4 regions of the Pseudoalteromonas sp. CO325X genome follow, and region 3 is predicted to be linked to each of the others. Evidence: predicted binding sites of a transcription regulator. Region 3 holds the regulator's gene; each other region holds the start of a gene.

Region 1 (5,127 bases), on a different contig from region 3:
TGACTGTTGGCATACGCACATCTAACACCAAGACATCGACCGGGTTGGCCGTGAGCCAAGTAACTATATGCTCTGCGTGGTTGCGTTGTGCGCTTACCTGCAAATCAGGATGCAGTGCCAATAAGCTACATAATCCCTCGAGCACCAAATTTTGATCATCTACCACTGCCACTTTAATCACTATCAGCCTCCGCACCTAACGGAAGCGCGATATCTAGGCGAGTGCCTGTCGCTAGCGAAGTCACAGTCAGCTCGCCGTCAAGTTGCATCACACGCTCTTGCATCCCCTTGAGCCCATTCCCCCATTGATGGTGGTTAATACCCATACCGTCGTCCTCAACGCGCCAAAGTAACCACTGTTGCTGACGCCACAAGGAAATATCACAGCGCGTAGCGTACGCATGTTTGCGCACGTTAGTAAGCGCTTCTTGGGTGGCACGAAACAGCAACTCGGCGATTCGCGCATCACGTACTTTGACACGCTCACTGTAATACAGCTGGGTAACAGGGTGAACAGTATCTGCAATCAGTGTTGTTAGCGCCTGCTTGAGATCAATATTATCGAACGCCCTGAGAGTACTCACCGTATCGCGCGTATGCGCCAGTAAATCAGTGATTATATGTTTGCACTGCGCCAAAGGGGGCTGCGCTGAGTGACTGAGTTGCTGGGCCAGTTCCAGTTGTAAATTTAACGCCGTTAGGCCATGTCCTAACGAGTCGTGGATGTCTCTAGCGATGCGCAGGCGTTCATCGCGCTTGGCGGTATCTTGCAGTAAAACCTGGGTGGCACTGAGTTCTTGGAGTAGGGCCTTATTGCGCTCGTTGGCTCGGCGCTCATCAAGTAAGGCGTAGGATAAGCGCAGAGCAAACAAGTGATAAGCGATGAATAAGAGGCTATTCACGAGGTCGTAGGAGGTGGGTGTGGTGGCAAAGTAGGCTAAAGGCATAACCAGTGCCAAAGCTAAGCACACTATTAGCGGCGCCAGATAGACAAGGCTTGCTACATACACCACAGAGAGGATTAAAATGAGACCGCTTTTTATCCAAAGCAGTAGCATCAGCAACAGGCTAAATTGTGCTGTGGCCAATATTTTCTGGTATCGAATAGTTCTCTGTGGGCCGGTAGTACGCAACAAGTGCAGCATGACAAAACCAGTAAACACAGCAGCGACGAACACATCTGGGTAAGGCAAGTTAAAGCGCAGTACATCCTGATGATGATGCAGCGAGTAAAATACAAAACCAGCGACGATGGCGCAGGTGAATAGCACGAGAACAGAGCCAGTCCAATTCGCTATAAAGTGGTTACTTTGCCATGCCTTCATGTTGTTGCGTCCATGCGTTTACTGCTCGGTATATAAAGCTGCTAAGCCTTGTTGGTTAGCCACAAGTAAGTATGAGCGATTGAACGATATGGTACATAGGTCGACATTTTTTTGCGCTATTTTTATGTCGGAATCGCAATCACTGCCATGCACAAAAGCACTTAGCTCACCTGCATCTAGGCTAAAAGCGTGTCCCTTAATGCTAACCTGAATTGGCTCGGCAGCAAAGATACGTAGCGCATAGGCGTTGTCTTGGTTATCTTGTTGCTGCTCTATAAGGCTTATGTTTATCTGAGCAGCGTTTTGCCAGGCGACAACGTGGTATGCGTGATCATATTCCACTTCCACTTTCTTTTGCGCTACTGGCCCAAATACGTTTCGCGCTGCAACATAAAGGGAGAGCTTTCTGTTGGCATTACTCTCGTGAGTAATGGCGTATTGCTGTGCATCTTTTGCTAGGGTAGTGAGGTAATAATCATCATCTGCCACGTCGCGTTCATCACCGTTAAGTTGGGTGTTGGCGATGTGGTAATCCAGCTCGTAGTCAGTGGCGTTAAGCAGGTAGTAATCATTTTTATAATAATCACTGCCAAAATTAATGGTTTCCAGCTCTTCCTCTAAATCATCCGACGAGCAGGCGCTCAGAAACAGTGCGGCGGTCGTTAACAATAACCAGTGTGACTTCATCGTTTTATCCTTAATGGCAATGGGTGTATGCCCAAGTCTATCCATCAAGGAATGACACGCATGTGTCAAAAGTCATAACTGTATAATGAACTTTTAAAAAGAGGGGTCGTTACTGGCGGGCGTAATTACTAAATTCACGTAGTGACAGCTTGCCATCTTTGTCCTGATCATAGCTGCTAAAGCGTGACCATAACGCGGGTTCTTGAGCGGCTTCTGATTTACTAATGGCACCATCGCGGTTGCGATCGAGTTCTTTAAAGCGCGACTCCACACTCCCAGCGTGGGCAGTGCTCAGAGAACTTAGAGCAATTAATGAGATAAATACAGTGACTATTACTTTCATATGAGTTCCTTGCGCGCGACTACGCACTTATATTGTTAGCCTAACGAATCGATTTTCACACGCCAACCAGAATAAGATTAATGGCTCGATTAGTGCGATTAAGTCCTAACTGGGTGTTAATTGTTGTTGCCTGAACCGAGCAAATTCATCGGCACTGAGTGTGTTATCTCGATTACGGTCGAGATCAGAAAAGACAGGCGCTAGACCATCAAGCTGCTGCGCTTCCAAATACGAAATAGAGTGATTATGCTCACTATCTAAATGTTGAAATGAAACCTGGCTTTTTGCAAAAGTGACTGTTATCACCGTGAGAAAAGCAACGAAAGCACTTAAACGTCGCACTGCATCCTCCAATTCATAGTGGCTTAATTCAAAAGCAGGTATAACCGATTTATCATGCCAAAGTCATACCCGCGCAGCATTAACAAGAACAATGCCAATTTTTGTTCTTGTTAAAATTCATAGGGTTAGTAGATTGGTCATGAAGGTAGTTAGGTTGAGTTGTTGCTAAATAGCAACAGGTGTGCGTTAATTTTTTAAATCTATATATATCTCAAAGCGTTACGGGTTCGCAAATTTGCAACAGGAGGCAAGTTGATAAAACAGTTATGGCGTTGGCGGCCCAATCTATTTGCACAGTTTTTTATTGGCGTAGCCATTCTGTTGGTGCCACTGGCTTTAGTTGTGGTGGTGTTCTTGCAGGCCCTTGATAAGCACATGGTGAATACTCAGCAAATGGTTCTGAGTAGTTATCAAAAAAATGAGCAATTCAATGAATTTAAACAACTTTTTCAGTCTCTAGAACGTGCAACTCTGCAAAATTGGGTACTGCAAAGTGAGCAGTTAAGTGAAGCGGTCGCACAGCAATGGCAAAAAGCAGATACCATGCTGGATAGCCAAATCAGTACCGCTGATGTATTTAGTGAACAAAGCCGTTGGCAAGAGCTGTATGCCACCTTTAGCGCTACCCGCGATGAATTGCGTAATAGCCAAACGCAAAACGCGCAATTGTTTGTTCCTTTACGCCAGCAGATTAATACCCATGGTCAGTGGCTGCACAAACACACTAAAAAGCAAGTGACGCATGCGCAGCAAGCTCTGGCTGATTTACAACAAAGCTTTATCCATTGGCTGGTGGCCTTGGTGCCCATTGTGTTGCTTTTTGGTGGCGGGTATCTATGGCGTATTAGCAGCCGACTCAGCTACCTTTCACGGGTGATTGGGCGCTTAGGCAAAGGTGATTGGGATGTTGATATTAAGCTCACGGGTGCCAAAGAGTTAAGAGAGCTGGGGCAGAAGCTACATTGGATGCAGCAGCAACTACAAGCGTTAGAGCAGCAAAAGGATACCTTCTTACGCCATGTTACCCATGAATTAAAAACCCCCTTGGCATCAATGGTGGAAGGCTGTGATTTGCTTAGTGAGCAAGTCGTTGGGCCCATTAACGAGCAACAGCAGGATGTGCTGGCACTGATCAGCCAAAGCACCGAACGCCTGAGAGCAATGATTCAAAGTTTGCTCAACTACAATGCTATTCGCTCACGCACCGCTAACCCGCGCCCGTGTGAACTTGCTGACCTAAAACACCAAGTGTTAGAGCATTTTGCTGATCGCTTAGCGTTAGCGCAGCAGAAGGTAAATTGGCAGTGTGATAAGAAACTCGCTATGCTGCGCCTTGATGGCGAATTGGTACAAATGATCTTGGTGCAGCTCCTCTCGAACGCCATTAAGTTTTCTCCACCTGGTGCCACCATCACCGTAGCGATTAGTCAAAGTAAGTCTGAGGTTGAATTGAAAGTATGCGACCAAGGACCTGGAATTTCTAAAGCTGAGCAAGAACGTCTGTTTGACGCTTTCTTCCAAGGCAAAGCGGGCAAGTCTAGTCGCTTGCAGGGCAGTGGGTTAGGTTTGTCGATAGTTAAAGAATGTGTTGACCAACTCAACGGTGATATTAATATTCATTCAGTTTCCCCTAAGGGCAGTTGCTTTACGCTGCATTTCAATCAGTAATGGAGTTCATTATGAATAAGTTTGTCGCCTTGGTGAGCCTTGGTATGATCAGCATGCTAAGTGCCGGCTGTCAGTTGCTAGGGAGCGCAGAACCCAGTGCAACTGTGGTTGAACAACCCAAAGCGCCAACAACAGTGGTGGTCGGTACGCCCAACCCTAAACCGCGGCCAAAACAGCCGCCATCTTACCCGAGCGCACAACAGCTGGTGCAATGGCATGCACAGCAGTGTGGTGGTTTCGCCGCCACGGCGCAGGATAACGATGAAACTTTCATTGCCGAGCCGCAATTGAAACAATTTTTTGCGCGTTTATGCTTACGAGGGCAAACGCAGCCACAAGAAATGTTGGCTGAACTCGAAGTGGTGAGTGCCCAGTATTACTGGCCTGAATCTAGCGCTCGCTACTTCTGGTTGCTGAAACAGCAACTTATCGCCAACGCGCAGATGCGCCAGGAGTTACAAGCGCAAAAGCAAGAGCAAGCGCAAATGAAAGCGCGCATGCAAAAAACCTTGTCTTCGCTTGCCGCAATAGAGCAACAGCTATTGCAGCGTAGTACCCAGCAGGAGAGTGACAATGAGTACTAAATCCAAAGTTTTATTAGTGGATGATGACGAAAGCCTATTGAAGTTACTCACCATTCGCCTGTTAGCCAATAACTATGAAGTTAGCACCGCGAATTGTGCCAGTGATGCCTTAAGCGAGCTGCAACAACAGCACTTTGATGTGCTTCTTACCGACTTGCGCATGGATGATATCGATGGC
Region 2 (5,127 bases), on a different contig from region 3:
CGCAGCTTGTGCCCCAGCTTGACCTGCAAACTGCTTCTCCATAATCTCGTTGAGCTCTTGCAACGCTGCTGGCTGCACCTCTTCGAGATTGGCAATCCGCATGGTTAAATCCAAACGTACTTTCTCTGGGAACTGGGCCAGAATTTCTGCACTTTGCTCTGGCTCCAGGTAAGATAAAACGATGGTTTGAATCTGCGGGTGCTCGTTGCGAATAATGTTCGCCACCTGTTTGGAGTCCATCCATTTTAACGAATCAAGACCTTTTGCACCTGAGCCCATCACAATTTGGTCAATCAGGCTTGCCGCTTTATCTTCACCTAATGCGGCTGTCAGAGCTTTCTTAATAAAGTCTTCTGATTGGAAGCCAATGGTGCTGAACTGCTGAATTTGCTCAATAAATAGGTTGTGCACGGCGCTGATCTTATCCTGACTAAGGTCATCAAGCGCGGCCATGGTCATCCCCACCTTTTGCACTTGTTTGGGCTCAAGGTGTTTAAGAATTTGCGCGGCATCCTCTTCAGACAAGCTCAGTAGCAGAATTGCTGCTTTCTCTACGCCTTCGAGTTTATCAACATCGAAGCCGCTAGTTAGTTGCTGTTGTTCTTCAGTCATCTTCACTCAACCATGCTTTAACTACTTGCGAGGATAGTTCAGGCTCATTGGCAACCAAGGCGCGAACCGCTTTTAGGAGATCTTCATCACCATGTAAGTCTGGCAACTGCAGTGTCCCGTCGGAGGAGAAGCCCACCGCTGCCGAGTCGAAATCTTTGTTTAGCATCTCTAATGTACTATCACCGATATCCACACCCGAACTCAACGCATCTTCATTGTATTCTTCCAGTGTATCATCTGGGTAGATAAGTCGTTTAAGCATGGGGCGAACCACGGCAATGATCAACACGATTATCACTAATGCGCCCAGTGCTAAACGCACTATCTTCATAAACCAATTTTGCTCCCACAGTGGCAGTTCAGCAACCGCGCCCAGATCTTCACGTACAAAGGGGACACTCACGACTTCTAAGGCATCACCACGCTGCATGTCGAAACCCACGCCTCCTTGTAATAGGCGACGAATATTGTTGAGCTCCTCGGCACTGCGCGGTGCACTGGTGGTTTGCCCATCCGCACCAGCCGTTTGTGTGTAATCCACAGCCACGGAAACACTGATACGACGGATCACCCCAGTCTGCTTACGTTTGTGAGAAATAGTGGTATCAAGCTCATAATTACGGGTCGCTTCTTTGTGGCTGCGCGACGGTGAGCGAGTTTGCGCACTTTGCTCGTCCAACGCATTCTCTGGAATGTTAGAGTTCACTGGCGGTTGATTTGTTAAGGCGCCAGGAATACCGACCGCTAAGCCACCAATGTTATTCTCTTCTAATGTGGTTTCACTGCGAACCGCTGGCAAATCTGGGTTGTAGCGCTTTTGAGTCTCTTCTACTGCGCTGAAATCCATGACCAAGTCGACCTGCGCAGTATAGTTACCCAGTCCGACCACCGGGATCATGATGCTATCAATTTTTTCTATATATTCCTGCTCTCGTTGACGCTCAATCTCATACTCTTTACGTGAGCGCGCCGATAACGAATTTTGTGAACCGGAGTTAAGCAGACGACCATTTTGATCGGTCACCGTGACTCGTTCAGGAGACAGTCCTTGTACGGCCGAGGCGACAATATCGACGATAGAGTCTATTTCTTCACTGTTGAGGTTTCGGCCGCGTTTAACCGTAGCAACAACCGTGGCTGAAGGCTTCTTCTCAATACGAGCAAATACGTTTTCTTTAGGAATAGCCAGTAACACTTTGGCGCGCGATACTTTATTAAGTTCTTCAATAGTACGCGCAAGCTGCTGCTCGCGAGAATGCTTGAGACGTTCACGTTCAAGACGCTGTGATACGCCAAACCCCATGTCTTGCATCAAGATATCGGTACCCGATTGCGGGCCTTGAGTAAGCCCCTCTCGGGCCATATTTAGTTTTATATCTTGATAGGCATCTTCGGCAACCATGATCACGTTGCCATCGAGTTCATAATCGATTTTTTGCGCGTCCAAGAAATCCAAGGTCTGAATCAATTCCTCGGTAGGCATTTTGCCTAACGGGCGCATATCAGGCTGACGCGCCCAAATAATGATAAAAATAGCGATGGCCAAGCAAATAGCCAAAGCGATGATCAGCGTCACCTGTCGAAGCATATCCACGCCATTGAGGGCGCTTAAATAGCCAGACTTTTGTTCTTGCTGTTCACCCGAGGAGTCGGTGTTCATGTCAACACCGCCATCGGCAAGGGCTAAATCTGTTGATTGGTTTGCTTGTGCCACAACTGTTCTCCGCTATCCGTTATACAGGCATGTTCATAATGTCTTTGTAGGCTTCCACTAGCTTGTTACGAACCTGCACAGTGGCCTCAAATGCGACAGAGGATTTTTGCGATGCGATCATTGCTTCGGCAAGAGAAACGCGGCGATCACCCATCTCCACAGCAACCACTTTCGATTTAGCATCTTGCTGTAGGTTATGAACATTATCGATTGCGCTACTTAGTAGCTCACCAAATTGGCTGGTCGATGTTTGCGGCACTTGGTTTTGTGCCTCTTTCAATGGGTTACGAGCTTGCGCTTCTTGCGCGAGCGACTGCATTTCTTGAAATAATGAGTTGGCTTGGACTTTCATCTTGGGCATCACTCAGTTAATTAAACTTACCCTGAATAATGCACAAGTCGTGCCAATAAAATATTGTTATTTAACAAAGAGTTATTGCGCTTTTAATTTTGACACTGAAGAATTAGATAAGCTATATTTTTGACGCCCACAAGAAAGCCCGAGCATATCCCGGGCTGAAATAGAGCACTATGACGAGACTATGCAGGAAGGTGGATCCCCTGCTCGCGCATTTGCGCTATTTTGTAGCGCAAGGTACGCGGGCTGATCCCTAAGGCATCAGCAACATCCTTACGTTTCCCGTTGAAGCGCGCTAAGGTATCGAGAATTATTTTGTGCTCTTTGTTTTTAAGCTCATCTTTAAAGTTATGGGCTTGGTCTACACCTTGGGGTGATGCCACTGGCAATTCATCGTAGTGTTGATTGAGCGCAGCGGGCATGTCTTGATGCGCATTGAGCTCAACTTCATCATCAGAGACGAACTCTTCGATATAAATGGCGCTGGCGTGCACCTCGTCACCGGATTTTAAGATCAGCGCACGCTGAATAACATTATCAAGCTCACGCACATTTCCCGGCCAAGTATGCGCCATTAAGCGCTCTTTGGCATCGGCACTGAGCGAAGCAGTCGCTTGTTTGCTAGCTTGGCAATGACGCTCTAATAAATGTTCAGCCAGTGGAATTATATCCCCGGGGCGCTGATTGAGCGGCAACCAGGTCAGCGGGAACACGTTGAGGCGATAATATAAGTCTTCCCGGAATATACCGGCTCTGACCGCTTCTTTGAGATCACGGTTTGAAGTAGCCAACACCCGCACGTTGAGCTCGATGGTTTTGCGACTCCCTAAGCGCTCGACCTCACGCTCTTGCAATACACGTAGCAATTTCGCTTGTAGGCCTAAATCCATCTCGGTAATTTCATCAAGTAAAATGGTGCCATTTTGTGCTTGCTCAAATTTACCTGGGCAGGCGTTCACAGCCCCGGTGAACGCGCCTTTCTCGTAACCGAACAAAGTCGATTCAAGCATATTTTCGGGAATGGCTGCACAATTGATAGCGATAAATGGCGCCTCTTTGCGTGGCGATTGGTCGTGAATATAGCGCGCCAATACCTCTTTACCACTCCCACTTGGGCCCATCACCATAACACTCGCGTCACTGTCAGCCACTTTATTGGCTAAATCAAGTAGCGCCAAACTTTTGGCATCGGCAACCACTGGGCCACTTTGGCTAGCCGTCTCATTAGGTAAATAACGACTCACTAAATTCAGTAAGACCTCGGGGGCGAATGGCTTTGCCATATAGTCGATGGCGCCCAAACGCATGGCTTCGACCGCGTCATCAATAGTGGCATAGGCCGTCATCATTAATACCGGCATGTCTGGGTAGTTAAGCTTGATGCTTTTTAGTAATTCAATGCCATTAATACCGGGCATCTGCACATCACTGACCACTAAAGCAACATTATGCTCTTTTAGCATCATGATTGCTTCTTCACCACTTTTTGCTGCGATGCAGCGAATATCTGACAGTGTTAATGTATCGATTAGGGCTTCGCGTAACCCCTTGTCATCCTCGACAACAAGTACATAGTTATTCATTGCTCTGCTCCTGGGTATTGCTGTGCAAAACAGGAAGCGTTAGCGTAAATTGCGCGCCACCGTTTTGAAGGTTCTCTACTTTTATTTGCCCCTTATGGGCATTCACCACTGAGGCAACCACAGCTAGGCCTAAACCTGTGCCCTGACGCTTAGTGGTAAAAAAAGGCTCAAAAATTTTGTCAATAATTTCTTCGTTGATCCCTGGGCCATTATCGCTAATGATGATATCGACATAATCACTGTTCGTGCGTTGACGACGTGCCTGCATCTTAATATGCGCACCACTGCCTATCACCTGTAAGCTATTGTGCACCAGGTTATTGATGGCACTGGCCAACGCTGTACGATTGCCCATGACTTCAATATCGGGCTCAGGAAGCTGGACTTGTAGATGCGCTTCATGCTCGCTGAGCATGGCTTCACTGCCAGAATTTACATCATTGAGTAACTGCCCTAATGACATCGGCTCAACGACTTGCTGCTCACCACTTTTGGCAAACAACAGCATATCATTCACTTGGTTTTCTAAATCTTTCAAACGCGACATCAGTTTGTCGTGACAGTGGGCACGCGATTGATTATTCAGTCGCGACGAACCCAGATTGGCCCCATATAACATGGCTGCCGAGAGCGGTGTACGCACTTGATGCGCTAAAGTAGCGACCATTTTGCCAAGCGCGCTTAAACGTTGCATGTGCGCCACTCTTGATTGCAAACGACGCGTTTCCGTTAAATCGGTCATTAAAATAAGCTGCCCGGGCTCGGGCGTAAGCGCGCGAATTTCTAGTTTTATACGCCGTCCATCGCGCAACGACACTTCATGGCCATCATCCTGTTGCGGGCGGAATGAGCGCTGGATC
Region 3 (5,127 bases):
AAGGGGCGATGATTGAGAAGGTCAGCGCTGAGGCCATTCAAGTTGATATAGATAGCCAGCGCATGGAGTCCGAGCAGGCTGTAGTATTAAGTGGCCCGAATATGAAGATCACTGGGCAAGGCTTGAAAGCAGACCTCAATACAGAGATAGTTGAATTAACAGAACATACGCGAACAATATATTATGACCAATAAAATCAGTGCATTAATTACATCCATCGCAATTGGCTTGTGCTCTGCCAGCGCGATTGCTGAGCAAATCACCGCCAAGGAAGTGTTAATTGATGCCGACAAACAACAAGCACTGATCAAAGAAAATATCACTATTTTTGATAAGAACGTGCATATTGTTCACGGCAAACGGGAAATAAAAGCTGACCGCCTTGAAGCTCACCGTCGTCCAGAATTGGGGGATAACAAGCAATTGCTCGTAGCCACCGGCTCACCAGCCGTGTACACCGAAGTGATGGAAGATGGCACAGAGATTTCTGCACAGGCGCTGGAAATTCGTTATGATGTCGCCTCTGAAACCCTTAAAATTCAAGGTGATGCCAAGATTGCCATGGCCGACCAGCATATCGTTGCCGAAACCATAAGCTATGATATTGCCAAACAGCTGATCACCGCTGAAAAAGATGAAAACTCCAGCACACGAGTGCGCACAACATTAACACCACAAAGTGACGATACGCCGGAGAAAGAGCAATAATGGCGACTCTTAAAGCACAAAAACTAGCGAAAAGCTATAAAGGCCGGGAGGTCGTCAAAAGTGTTGGCTTAGAGGTGCAAGCGGGTAGTATCGTCGGCTTGCTCGGCCCTAATGGAGCCGGTAAGACAACTACTTTTTACATGATAGTCGGCTTGGTACCCAGTGATAAAGGCACCATCAGTATTGATGATGAGGATATCACCTTGATGCCGATGCATTCTCGTGCGCGCTTAGGTATTGGTTATTTACCGCAAGAGTCATCTATTTTTCGAAAGCTGACAGTTTTTCAAAATTTGATGGCCATCCTAGAAACCCGCAAGGGCTTAAGCAAAGCCGAGCGTGAAAGCGAGCTTGAGGGCCTGCTTGATGAGTTCAATATACAGCACATTCGAGACTCACAAGGAATGGCGTTATCTGGTGGCGAACGTCGCCGGGTAGAAATAGCGCGAGCATTGGCGGCAAACCCCAAGTTTATCTTGTTGGATGAACCTTTTGCTGGTGTCGACCCTATTTCAGTGTTAGATATAAAGAAAATCATAGAGCATCTGCGCAATCGTGGCATTGGTGTATTAATCACCGACCACAATGTGCGAGAGACCCTAGACGTATGTGAAACCGCATACATTGTTTCCCATGGCGAGCTCATTGCTTCCGGCACTCCAGAGCAAGTTCTTGCCGATCAAACGGTTCGCGACGTCTATTTGGGTGAGCAGTTTAGATTATAACGATTAAAGGATTGTTAGAGATACATGAGGCAATCATTACAGCTGCGCCTAGGCCAGCAATTAACAATGACCCCACAATTGCAGCAAGCGATTCGCCTGTTGCAGCTCAGTACTTTGGATCTCCAACAAGAAATTCAAGAGGCGTTGGACGCCAACCCATTACTTGAAGTTGAAGAAGACAATTACGCCGACAATAACGACAACCAAGAGCAAAAAGAGTCGACGTCCGACAGCCAAAATAACGACATCGCCGAGACGGCCAGTGCCAGCAAAGATGAAGTTGAAAGTGCTGATGCCATGAACAACGAGTCCATCAGTGAGGACTTGCCCATGGATGTGTCTTGGGATGAGTATATTAGTGCGGCTCCCGTTGCCTCCTCTGGGCCTATGCCAGAAGATGAGTCTATCTATCAAGGCGAAACCACCGAGTCGCTGCACGATTATTTGATGTGGCAGCTGCAATTAACACCTTTTAGTGCCACCGACGAGGCCATCGCCACAGCCATCATTGAAGCCATCAATGACAACGGCATTTTAACGGTCAGTTGTGAAGATCTGCTGGAAAGCTTGAACCATGACGAACAAGACGATGGTATCGAGCTCGATGAAATTGAAGCCGTCCTTAAGCGTATCCAACTCTTTGATCCAGTAGGAATTGGTGCGCGTTCTTTACAAGAGTGCTTGTTGATCCAGCTCAAGCAATTTGACCCACAAACTCCTTGGCTTGAAGAGACCAAAGAGGTAATTTGTAACTATATTGATTTGCTTGGTAGTCGTGACTATCGCACCTTGATGAAAAAGACTAAGCTTAAAGAAGCGCAGTTAAAAGAGGTGATGACACTGATACACAGTTTAAATCCAACTCCTGCAGCCACGATTGTGCGAGAGCAGTCAGAGTATGTGATTCCAGATGTATCGGTGAAGAAAGTTAAAGGCCGCTGGGTGGTTGAATTAAACCCAGATAGTATGCCTAAGATCCGCGTTAACGATCACTATGCATCAATGTCGCGAAGCTGTAAGTCGCAAAGTGATAGTCAATTTATTCGCTCGCATTTACAAGAAGCGAAATGGTTTATAAAGAGCTTGGAGCAACGCAATGATACGCTACTTAAAGTAACTAATTGCATTGTTCAACAACAACAGGCATTCTTTGAACATGGTGAAGAGGCAATGAAGCCAATGGTGCTTAATGACGTTGCCGAAATGGTGGAAATGCATGAGTCAACGATTTCCCGTGTGACCACCCAAAAGTATATGCATACACCACGGGGTATTTTTGAGCTGAAGTACTTTTTCTCCAGCCATGTTACAACCGAAAACGGAGGTGAATGCTCGTCCACAGCGATTCGAGCATTGATCAAAAAGCTAGTAGCTGCGGAGAATCCTGCTAAGCCGTTGAGTGATAGCAAGATTGCCGACGTACTAGCCGAGCAAGGAATTAAAGTGGCTCGGCGCACGATAGCTAAATATCGTGAATCGCTAGCCATTCCACCGTCAAATCAGCGTAAAAGTTTGATATAGACGTTAGACAAGAAGGAAAATGCTTATGCAATTAAATCTTACCGGTCGTCACGTAGAAATCACTGATTCTCTTCGCAACTATGTGAATAGCAAATTTGCAAAATTAGAGCGTCACTTTGACCATATAAATAATGTGCATGTCATTCTTGATATTGAAAAACTAACACAAAAAGCAGAAGCTACTCTTCACGTTAACGGTGGTGAACTGTTCGCAACCGCAGAGCACCAGGATATGTATGCGGCGATCGACGGCTTAATTGATAAGCTCGACCGTCAAGTGATTAAACATAAAGAGAAATTATCTCGTCACTAACATGAACCTAGATTCACTCTTTAGCAAGGACTGCAGCAAAGCTGCGGTCCTTTTTAATAGCAAAAAAAGAATGCTGGAGTACCTCTCTCAGGTGGCACATCAGCACAGCCCTCACCTCAGCGAGCAATCGGTACTTGATGCTTTGCTGACCCGCGAAAAGCTGGGCAGTACCGGTATAGGTAAAGGCGTTGCTATTCCGCACGGCCGTCTCGATGGTATCGACAGTACCATTGCCATTGTTGTAACTAATCGCGAAGCCATTAACTTTGATGCCATTGATAACCTTCCGGTGGATATCTTTGTCGCACTTTTAGTGCCGGCCAATGAGACTGAACAACACCTGAAGACCTTAGCGACAATTGCTGATAAACTAAAAGACAAACAACTGTGTAAACAACTGCGCTCAGCCAGCAGCGATCAAGAGCTTTATCAATTGATCGCCGACTAATGCGCGCCGTATTGATTCATGGTGTCGTTTAAATGTGCGTCTTGGGGTAAAACAAGGAGTTGTCGGATGGAACTTATCATTGTCAGTGGTCGCTCGGGTTCTGGAAAATCAGTCGCGTTACGGGTGCTCGAAGACCTTGGGTACTATTGCGTAGATAACATCCCGGTTATTTTACTCCCCTCTTTGGTGCGCAGTGTTTCGGCAAATTATGACAAAATTGCCGTCAGTATCGACGTGCGCAATTTGCCCAAAGAGCAGCATGAATTTAACGACATTCTCGCTTATCTGCCTGAGTTTGCTAAGCCTTCGCTATTTTACCTTGATAGTGACGAACAAACGTTGATTAAGCGTTTCTCTGAAACTCGTCGGCTACACCCCTTATCAATGCAAAATATGACGTTGGATGTCGCTATTCGTGAAGAGAAGCAGCTTCTTGATGTACTCATCTCCCACGCCGACTTTATTATTGATACAACTGAGCTCAGCGTTCACCAGTTGGCGGAGATGATCCGTGAAAAAGTGCTGGGTAAAAAAGACAAGCAATTACTGATCACTTTTGAGTCTTTTGGGTTTAAACATGGCATTCCAAAGAATGCTGATTATGTGTTTGATGTGCGGTTTCTCCCCAACCCCCACTGGGAACCTGAACTAAAGGCGCTCACAGGGTTAGACCAACCCGTTCAAGACTATTTAGCCAGCCACTCAATTGTGCAAAAGTTCACTTGGCAGATCCAAACTTTTGTACAAACTTGGTTACCGCACTTAGAGCGTAATAACCGTAGTTATTTGACCATTGCTATTGGCTGTACTGGAGGTCAACACCGCTCAGTGTACCTTGCCCAAACCTTGGGAGAGCGCTTTTTAGATACCTATCCGAACGTGAAAATTCGCCATCGAGAGCAGGAAAAATAGTGATGGTTGAAGGTACTTTTATTATTCAAAATAAGTTAGGCCTACATGCTCGTGCAGCCTCACAATTGGCGCAACTGGCGATGAATTTTGATGCCCAAATAACGCTATATCAAGGTGATAAGAGCGCACAGGCCGACAGTGTCTTGGCTTTACTGCTCCTTGAGAGCGGCAAAGGTAAGGAAGTGCGCGTGCAGTGTGAAGGCCCTGATGCCGATGCCGCGTTAGCTGCTATCGGGGCGCTCATTGCAGAAAAGTTCCACGAACAAGAATAACCCTTAGGCATTTACTTTTGCTATCATTGATTTAGTTAGGTTAAACTAATCAACGGCTTGTAAGCGCTTGCTTGCACGCTATTTCCCACCCCATTTTTTGTATTTAAGGGATGCCTATGCCAGAAGCCTATGAACAAGATTACCCGCTGCAACAACTTCAAGAAGTCACCGAAGCTCTTAATAGCGGCCAGTTTGTTCATGTACGCAGGCTTCTCGCCAAAACTGCGC
Region 4 (5,127 bases), on a different contig from region 3:
ATCATTAGCGGCCCTTTCACCTCTTCATAGTCATATTCGCGCAGTTTTTCGCGAACAAACTCTTCGAGCTCGCGGTAAATGCTCCAACCATCATTGTGCCAAAACACCATACCTGGCGCTTCTTCTTGCCAGTGCCATAAATCTAGGGCTTTACCAATTTTACGGTGATCGCGCTTTTCCGCTTCTTCTAAGCGCTGCAAGTAGCCTTTAAGTTGCTTCTTATCACCCCATGCGGTGCCATAAATACGCTGCAACATTTTATTGTCAGAGTCGCCACGCCAGTATGCACCTGCTACTTTCATCAATTTAAAGTGCTGACAAAAGCTCATATTGGGTACGTGAGGACCACGACACATATCCACGTACTCTTCGTGGTGGTACAAACCAGGACGGTCATCCTTAGCGATATTCTCGTCCAAGATTTCAACTTTATAAGGTTCGCCACGTTGTTCAAACGTGTCGCGGGCCTGTTGCCAGCTCACGGTCTTCTTAACCACGTCATATTTGGTTTTCGCAAGTTCTTTCATACGCTTTTCAAGCGCTTCTAAATCTTCTTGCGTCAGCGAGTGCTCCATATCGACATCATAATAAAAGCCGTTGTCGATAGTTGGACCAATGGCCATTTTTGCATCAGGATACAATTGCTTAATGGCGTGGCCGATAAGGTGCGCACAGGAGTGACGGATAATTTCTAAACCGTCTTCATCTTTTGCGGTGATGATCTCTAACCGTGCGTCTTCGCTGATTAAATCACAGGCGTCAACACGCTCACCGTTAACACGCCCAGCGATGGTCGCCTTGGCAAGGCCTGGGCCGATGTCTTGTGCTACGTCTAACGTGGATACAGGGTTTTCAAATGAACGCTGACTGCCGTCAGGAAGAGTAATTACTGGCATGTTTAATCCTTGTACAGTGGTGACACCTACGCCGCGCCACGTGTATTTATTTGTCTATTTAATAAGTCTAATCAACGCTTATACCAACAAGCATTGCGATGATACTGCCGCCCACACAGCGTGAGCGAGGCGTTATTTTGGCGCGCTATAGAGGTAAATACAAGGCTCGTCTGCTAATTTTCTTAACAAATTTTGTATGCGCTTCTGATATACTAATGCCATTGATAAAAAAGGTGATATTTGACTATGCATACTTGCGGCGTAGAAATAAAAGGCAGTGAAGTTTTACTATGCCTTCTAAGTAAAGAAAATGATGTGTTTGACATCCGTGATGTGCGCCAAACACGTTTTGTTTTAAGCGATGCCAACGATACTGAAGAAATCCAAAAGTTTCATCGCGACTTCAAAAAGCTGATGGAAGATTACCAAGTGGATGCTATCGCCATCAAAGCGCGACCTCATAAAGGAAAGTTCGCTGGCGGCGCGGTTGGCTTTAAAATGGAAGCGGCACTGCAGCTAATAACTAACTTAGATGTGCACATTATTAGTGCCACAGAGATGAAAGAACAGCTTAAGCGCAACCCATTACCTATTGAGTTCGCTGATACGGGACTGAAGAAGTTTCAAGAGCAAGCCTTTATGACGGCGTATGTCGATATTATGCTGCGCACTTACGCTAAGCAGTAATCCCCCCGACAGTAACAGGCCGCAGAAATGGCCTGTTACGTCATCGCCCGGTAATAATCGCTAACGCATGCCTCTCATCCATGTCCAACTCCTCGGCTAAAGAGCGCGGTGTCGCGTCAAAATGCGCAAACGGGTGTTCATTTTCATAGTGTTCGCTGAGGTGTTCTAACACCTTCGGGTGAATATAATACTGTTCGCAAATGTTCGCGGTATTGCCTAACTGCTTGGCAACGAGTTTAACCAGTTGAGACTTAAATTTGCGCCTTGGGTGCGCCTGTACCTGCTCTGCGGCTACGTGGGCAAAGCGGACCGCCATTCGCGTCCCCGCCCAGGTGCGATAATCTTTGGCGCTAAAGTGGCCGCCAAAAACACGGTGGATAAATTCGTTAATATCATCACTTTGTAGGTCATGCCATTGGCCTTGTTGATAATAACGTAGCAAGCTATACCCTTGTTGCTCTGCACTTGAAGCCACTAATTCAGCAAGCTCAGTATCGTCAATGCGCACCTCTCGGTGTTTTGCGTGTTTACCTTTAAAGCTAAATTGTACATGGTCGTTTTTAATATCCACATGCTTGCGTCGAAGCGTGGTTAACCCACAAGTTTCATTGGCTTTGTAATAATTATTATTGCCTACACGAATCGCGGTAAGGTCTAAGATTGCGCACCCAAGCGCGCACACTTTGTCTTTCGTCCAATCAGGTTCTGCCAATAAGGATAAACAGTGCCCTCGCGCATCTGGAAGCTGAGCAGCGAATTCACCTAACTTGGCAAATTTTTTTTGCTGTTGCGCCAATTGCCAATGGGCGTGGTAAATGTATTGTCGCTTTCCTTTGCCATCAACGCCAACGGCCTGCACCTTATTGTACTGGCAAGCGCTAATACGTACATCACGCCACATAGGAGGCACAGCCAACTCTCGCATTCGTTTTAAGTAAGCACGACTGGTTATCTTTTCCTTATCAAGATGGAAGTATTCAAATCCTTTTCCCCGTTTACGACGCGTTGTCGTAAGGGTATTACACTCGTGGTAGGTTGTGCTTGGGGCAACGTTACAATCCATTCTTCTTCCTTCTTTTTCCGATAATAGCTACTACGCAGCACATCTTCACCTGGAGCACTGTGAAAGGTAAAAAATAATACGTTTTGTTGGTTGTACGACTATGACGTTTTTACCGCCTGCGATTGAAAAGCTTTCATAGTTGCCCATGAAAAAGGCGTTGGCTTACACATTCAAGCGTTCGAAGATAAAGATAAAACACTGTTTAATAATGGTTTTTATGTATTCCCTCGATTTGGCACAAGCATTGCTCCTATTAAATCGAATTCAAAATTGAAGGAGCACAATTATGACAATGCAACGTTCAGAGAAAATCACAGACATTATCAAAGTACTAAAGGGTGGCATTGATTTTTACTCCGATGCCAAAGACAACATTGATAGTAATGATGTACGTACCGTGTTCCAAAACATGATCGATGAAAAGCACAAAGCGGTGACCGACTTGCAACCCTTTGCCATTGAAGAGCAAGGCGAAATTGAAACCGGCTCAGACACCCTGGTAGATGTACGTAAAACCTACACTAAGGTGATGAGCGCGATTAAGAGCAACGAAGAACATACGTACATTAAACACCTTGAAGAGGTCGAAGATAAAGTGCTTGAAGAGTTCGACGATGCACTAGAAGAGTCGCAGCCACCTCAGTGCGCACAAGTTCTTTCTCAGCTTCGTGAACGCATGCAAATTTGCCACGATAAAATGAAGGCACTGCAAGAAGCAACGAGCTAAATTATTTCTCTCCCCAAGACGATGTAGCGGGCCCATGGCCCGCTTTTTTATGTCGACAAAAACTAAACCTTTAGTCTAATTCCAACAGAAACCACCTCAAAATAATGGAAAGTGTCGACACTCTGTGCTTGATTAGGTGTTGAAGAACCTAAAATGACAACATCTATCCGGGCAAGGAGGCAGTCAATGCCGCAACAACAAGACAATCACTCCCCTTCACTACCGTTAACGTTGAGCCAGTACCACGGCTCATTTTCAACGCCGCTTAGCGAGCGAACCATCGCCGAGCATCTTGATTATATTGTCGACAAACACCCAGACAATGAGGCGATTGTCGTTCGCCACCAAGGGATCCGTTGGACTTACCGCCAGTATTTACGGGAAATAGAGCGCCTCGCTGCGGGCTTACTCGCTCTAGGTGTGCAGCCAGGGGATCGGGTTGGCATTTGGTCACCCAACAATATTGAATGGTCCTTAGTGCAATTCGCAAGCGCCAAAATTGGCGCCATTATGGTGTGCATTAACCCCGCCTATCGCCCTCATGAGTTGGCCTTTGCCATTAACAACGTGGGTGTAAAGTATTTGGTGATGGCCGAGCAATTTAAAGCATCAAACTACGTTGACATGATCTACCAGCTTGCACCGGAATTAAAAGACGGTAGCAAAACCACCCTGCAAGCGCTGCCCACTTTAGAGCAGGTAATTATTCTCTCCGAGCAACCTTTTGCCGGCATGACATCATTTACGTCGGTTCAACAACTGGGCGAGGATGCGCACTACCAGCAAATGCGGGTTATTGAAGCGCAACTTCGACCCGATGACGCCATTAATATTCAATTTACCTCGGGCACAACCGGGAACCCCAAAGGCGCCACGCTCTCGCACCGCAATATTTTAAACAACGGTTTGCTGGTTGCCCAAGCGATGCACTTTAATGATAAAGACAGACTGTGTATTCCAGTGCCCTTGTACCATTGCTTCGGCATGGTGCTGGGCAATCTAGTGTGTTTGGCCAGCGGTGCCTGTGCGATATTTCCAGCTCCCTCATTCGATGCAATCAGCACCCTAAGCTGCGTTGAGCAAGAGCGCTGTACGGCGCTCCACGGCGTACCAACGATGTTTATTGCGCAATTAGAACACCCCGACTTTCAGCAGTACGACCTTAGCACTTTGCGCACCGGAGTCATGGCCGGCAGCACCTGCCCGCAAGAATTGATGCGCAAAGTACACAGTGATTTTCATATGCGCGAAGTGGTGATTGGTTACGGGCAGACCGAGTGCAGCCCCATCAACCATATTACCCAAAACGACGCACCAATTGACAAACAAGTGCAAACCGTGGGCCGAGCAATGGCGCACACAGAAATTAAAATTATTGATGAACGCGGTCAAATCGCTGCCATTGGTAGCCCGGGTGAAATTTGTGCTCGCGGCTACTGTGTGATGCAAGGCTATTGGGGTGATGAAGCGAAAACTAACGCCACTATCGACGCTGAGGGCTGGCTACACTCTGGCGATTTAGGGGTCATGGATGAGCAAGGTTACGTGACCATCGTTGGCCGTATTAAAGATATGATCATTCGTGGTGGCGAGAACATTTATCCGCGCGAAATAGAAGAAGTGCTGTATTTGCACGATGCTGTCAGTGATGCGGCGGTCTTTGGTATCCCCGATGATAAATTTGGCGAGCAAGTATGCTTGTGGCTCAAAGCAAAGGACAACCGCGATATTGATGAGCCGCAAATTCGGGCCTA

The links. Region 3 encodes sigma-54, which starts transcription at its own class of promoters, with help from an activator protein. Its sites were predicted from a motif close to GTTGGCACGNNNNTNGNNT; they were not measured.
Region 1: the regulator sigma-54 is predicted to act here: its motif matches at 2,778-2,796, upstream of EXT46_RS01080 (EF-hand domain-containing protein).
Region 2: the regulator sigma-54 is predicted to act here: its motif matches at 2,717-2,735, upstream of fliE (flagellar hook-basal body complex protein FliE).
Region 4: the regulator sigma-54 is predicted to act here: its motif matches at 2,878-2,896, upstream of EXT46_RS03990 (PA2169 family four-helix-bundle protein).

What each region holds. Positions count from the first base shown of each region.
Region 1 covers NZ_SGPG01000001.1:224,619-229,745, forward strand. Annotated here, with positions in the region: gene EXT46_RS01060 (response regulator transcription factor) at 1-181, opposite strand, end outside; gene EXT46_RS01065 (sensor histidine kinase) at 174-1,325, opposite strand; gene EXT46_RS01070 (hypothetical protein) at 1,344-2,012, opposite strand; gene EXT46_RS01075 (EF-hand domain-containing protein) at 2,122-2,355, opposite strand; gene EXT46_RS01080 (EF-hand domain-containing protein) at 2,461-2,697, opposite strand; gene EXT46_RS01085 (HAMP domain-containing sensor histidine kinase) at 2,950-4,365, shown strand; gene EXT46_RS01090 (hypothetical protein) at 4,377-4,949, shown strand; gene EXT46_RS01095 (sigma 54-interacting transcriptional regulator) at 4,939-5,127, shown strand, end outside.
Region 2 covers NZ_SGPG01000009.1:23,379-28,505, forward strand. Annotated here, with positions in the region: gene fliG (flagellar motor switch protein FliG) at 1-612, opposite strand, end outside; gene fliF (flagellar basal-body MS-ring/collar protein FliF) at 605-2,326, opposite strand; gene fliE (flagellar hook-basal body complex protein FliE) at 2,346-2,678, opposite strand; gene EXT46_RS02835 (sigma-54 dependent transcriptional regulator) at 2,867-4,267, opposite strand; gene EXT46_RS02840 (ATP-binding protein) at 4,260-5,127, opposite strand, start outside.
Region 3 covers NZ_SGPG01000020.1:118,929-124,055, reverse strand. Annotated here, with positions in the region: gene lptC (LPS export ABC transporter periplasmic protein LptC) at 1-194, shown strand, start outside; gene lptA (lipopolysaccharide transport periplasmic protein LptA) at 184-708, shown strand; gene lptB (LPS export ABC transporter ATP-binding protein) at 708-1,433, shown strand; gene EXT46_RS10510 (RNA polymerase factor sigma-54) at 1,458-2,954, shown strand; gene hpf (ribosome hibernation promoting factor) at 2,980-3,267, shown strand; gene ptsN (PTS IIA-like nitrogen regulatory protein PtsN) at 3,269-3,715, shown strand; gene rapZ (RNase adapter RapZ) at 3,782-4,627, shown strand; gene EXT46_RS10490 (HPr family phosphocarrier protein) at 4,627-4,899, shown strand; gene mgtE (magnesium transporter) at 5,016-5,127, shown strand, end outside.
Region 4 covers NZ_SGPG01000010.1:139,688-144,814, reverse strand. Annotated here, with positions in the region: gene thrS (threonine--tRNA ligase) at 1-896, opposite strand, end outside; gene EXT46_RS04000 (DUF3010 family protein) at 1,143-1,583, shown strand; gene EXT46_RS03995 (DNA topoisomerase IB) at 1,624-2,646, opposite strand; gene EXT46_RS03990 (PA2169 family four-helix-bundle protein) at 2,933-3,373, shown strand; gene EXT46_RS03985 (AMP-binding protein) at 3,560-5,127, shown strand, end outside.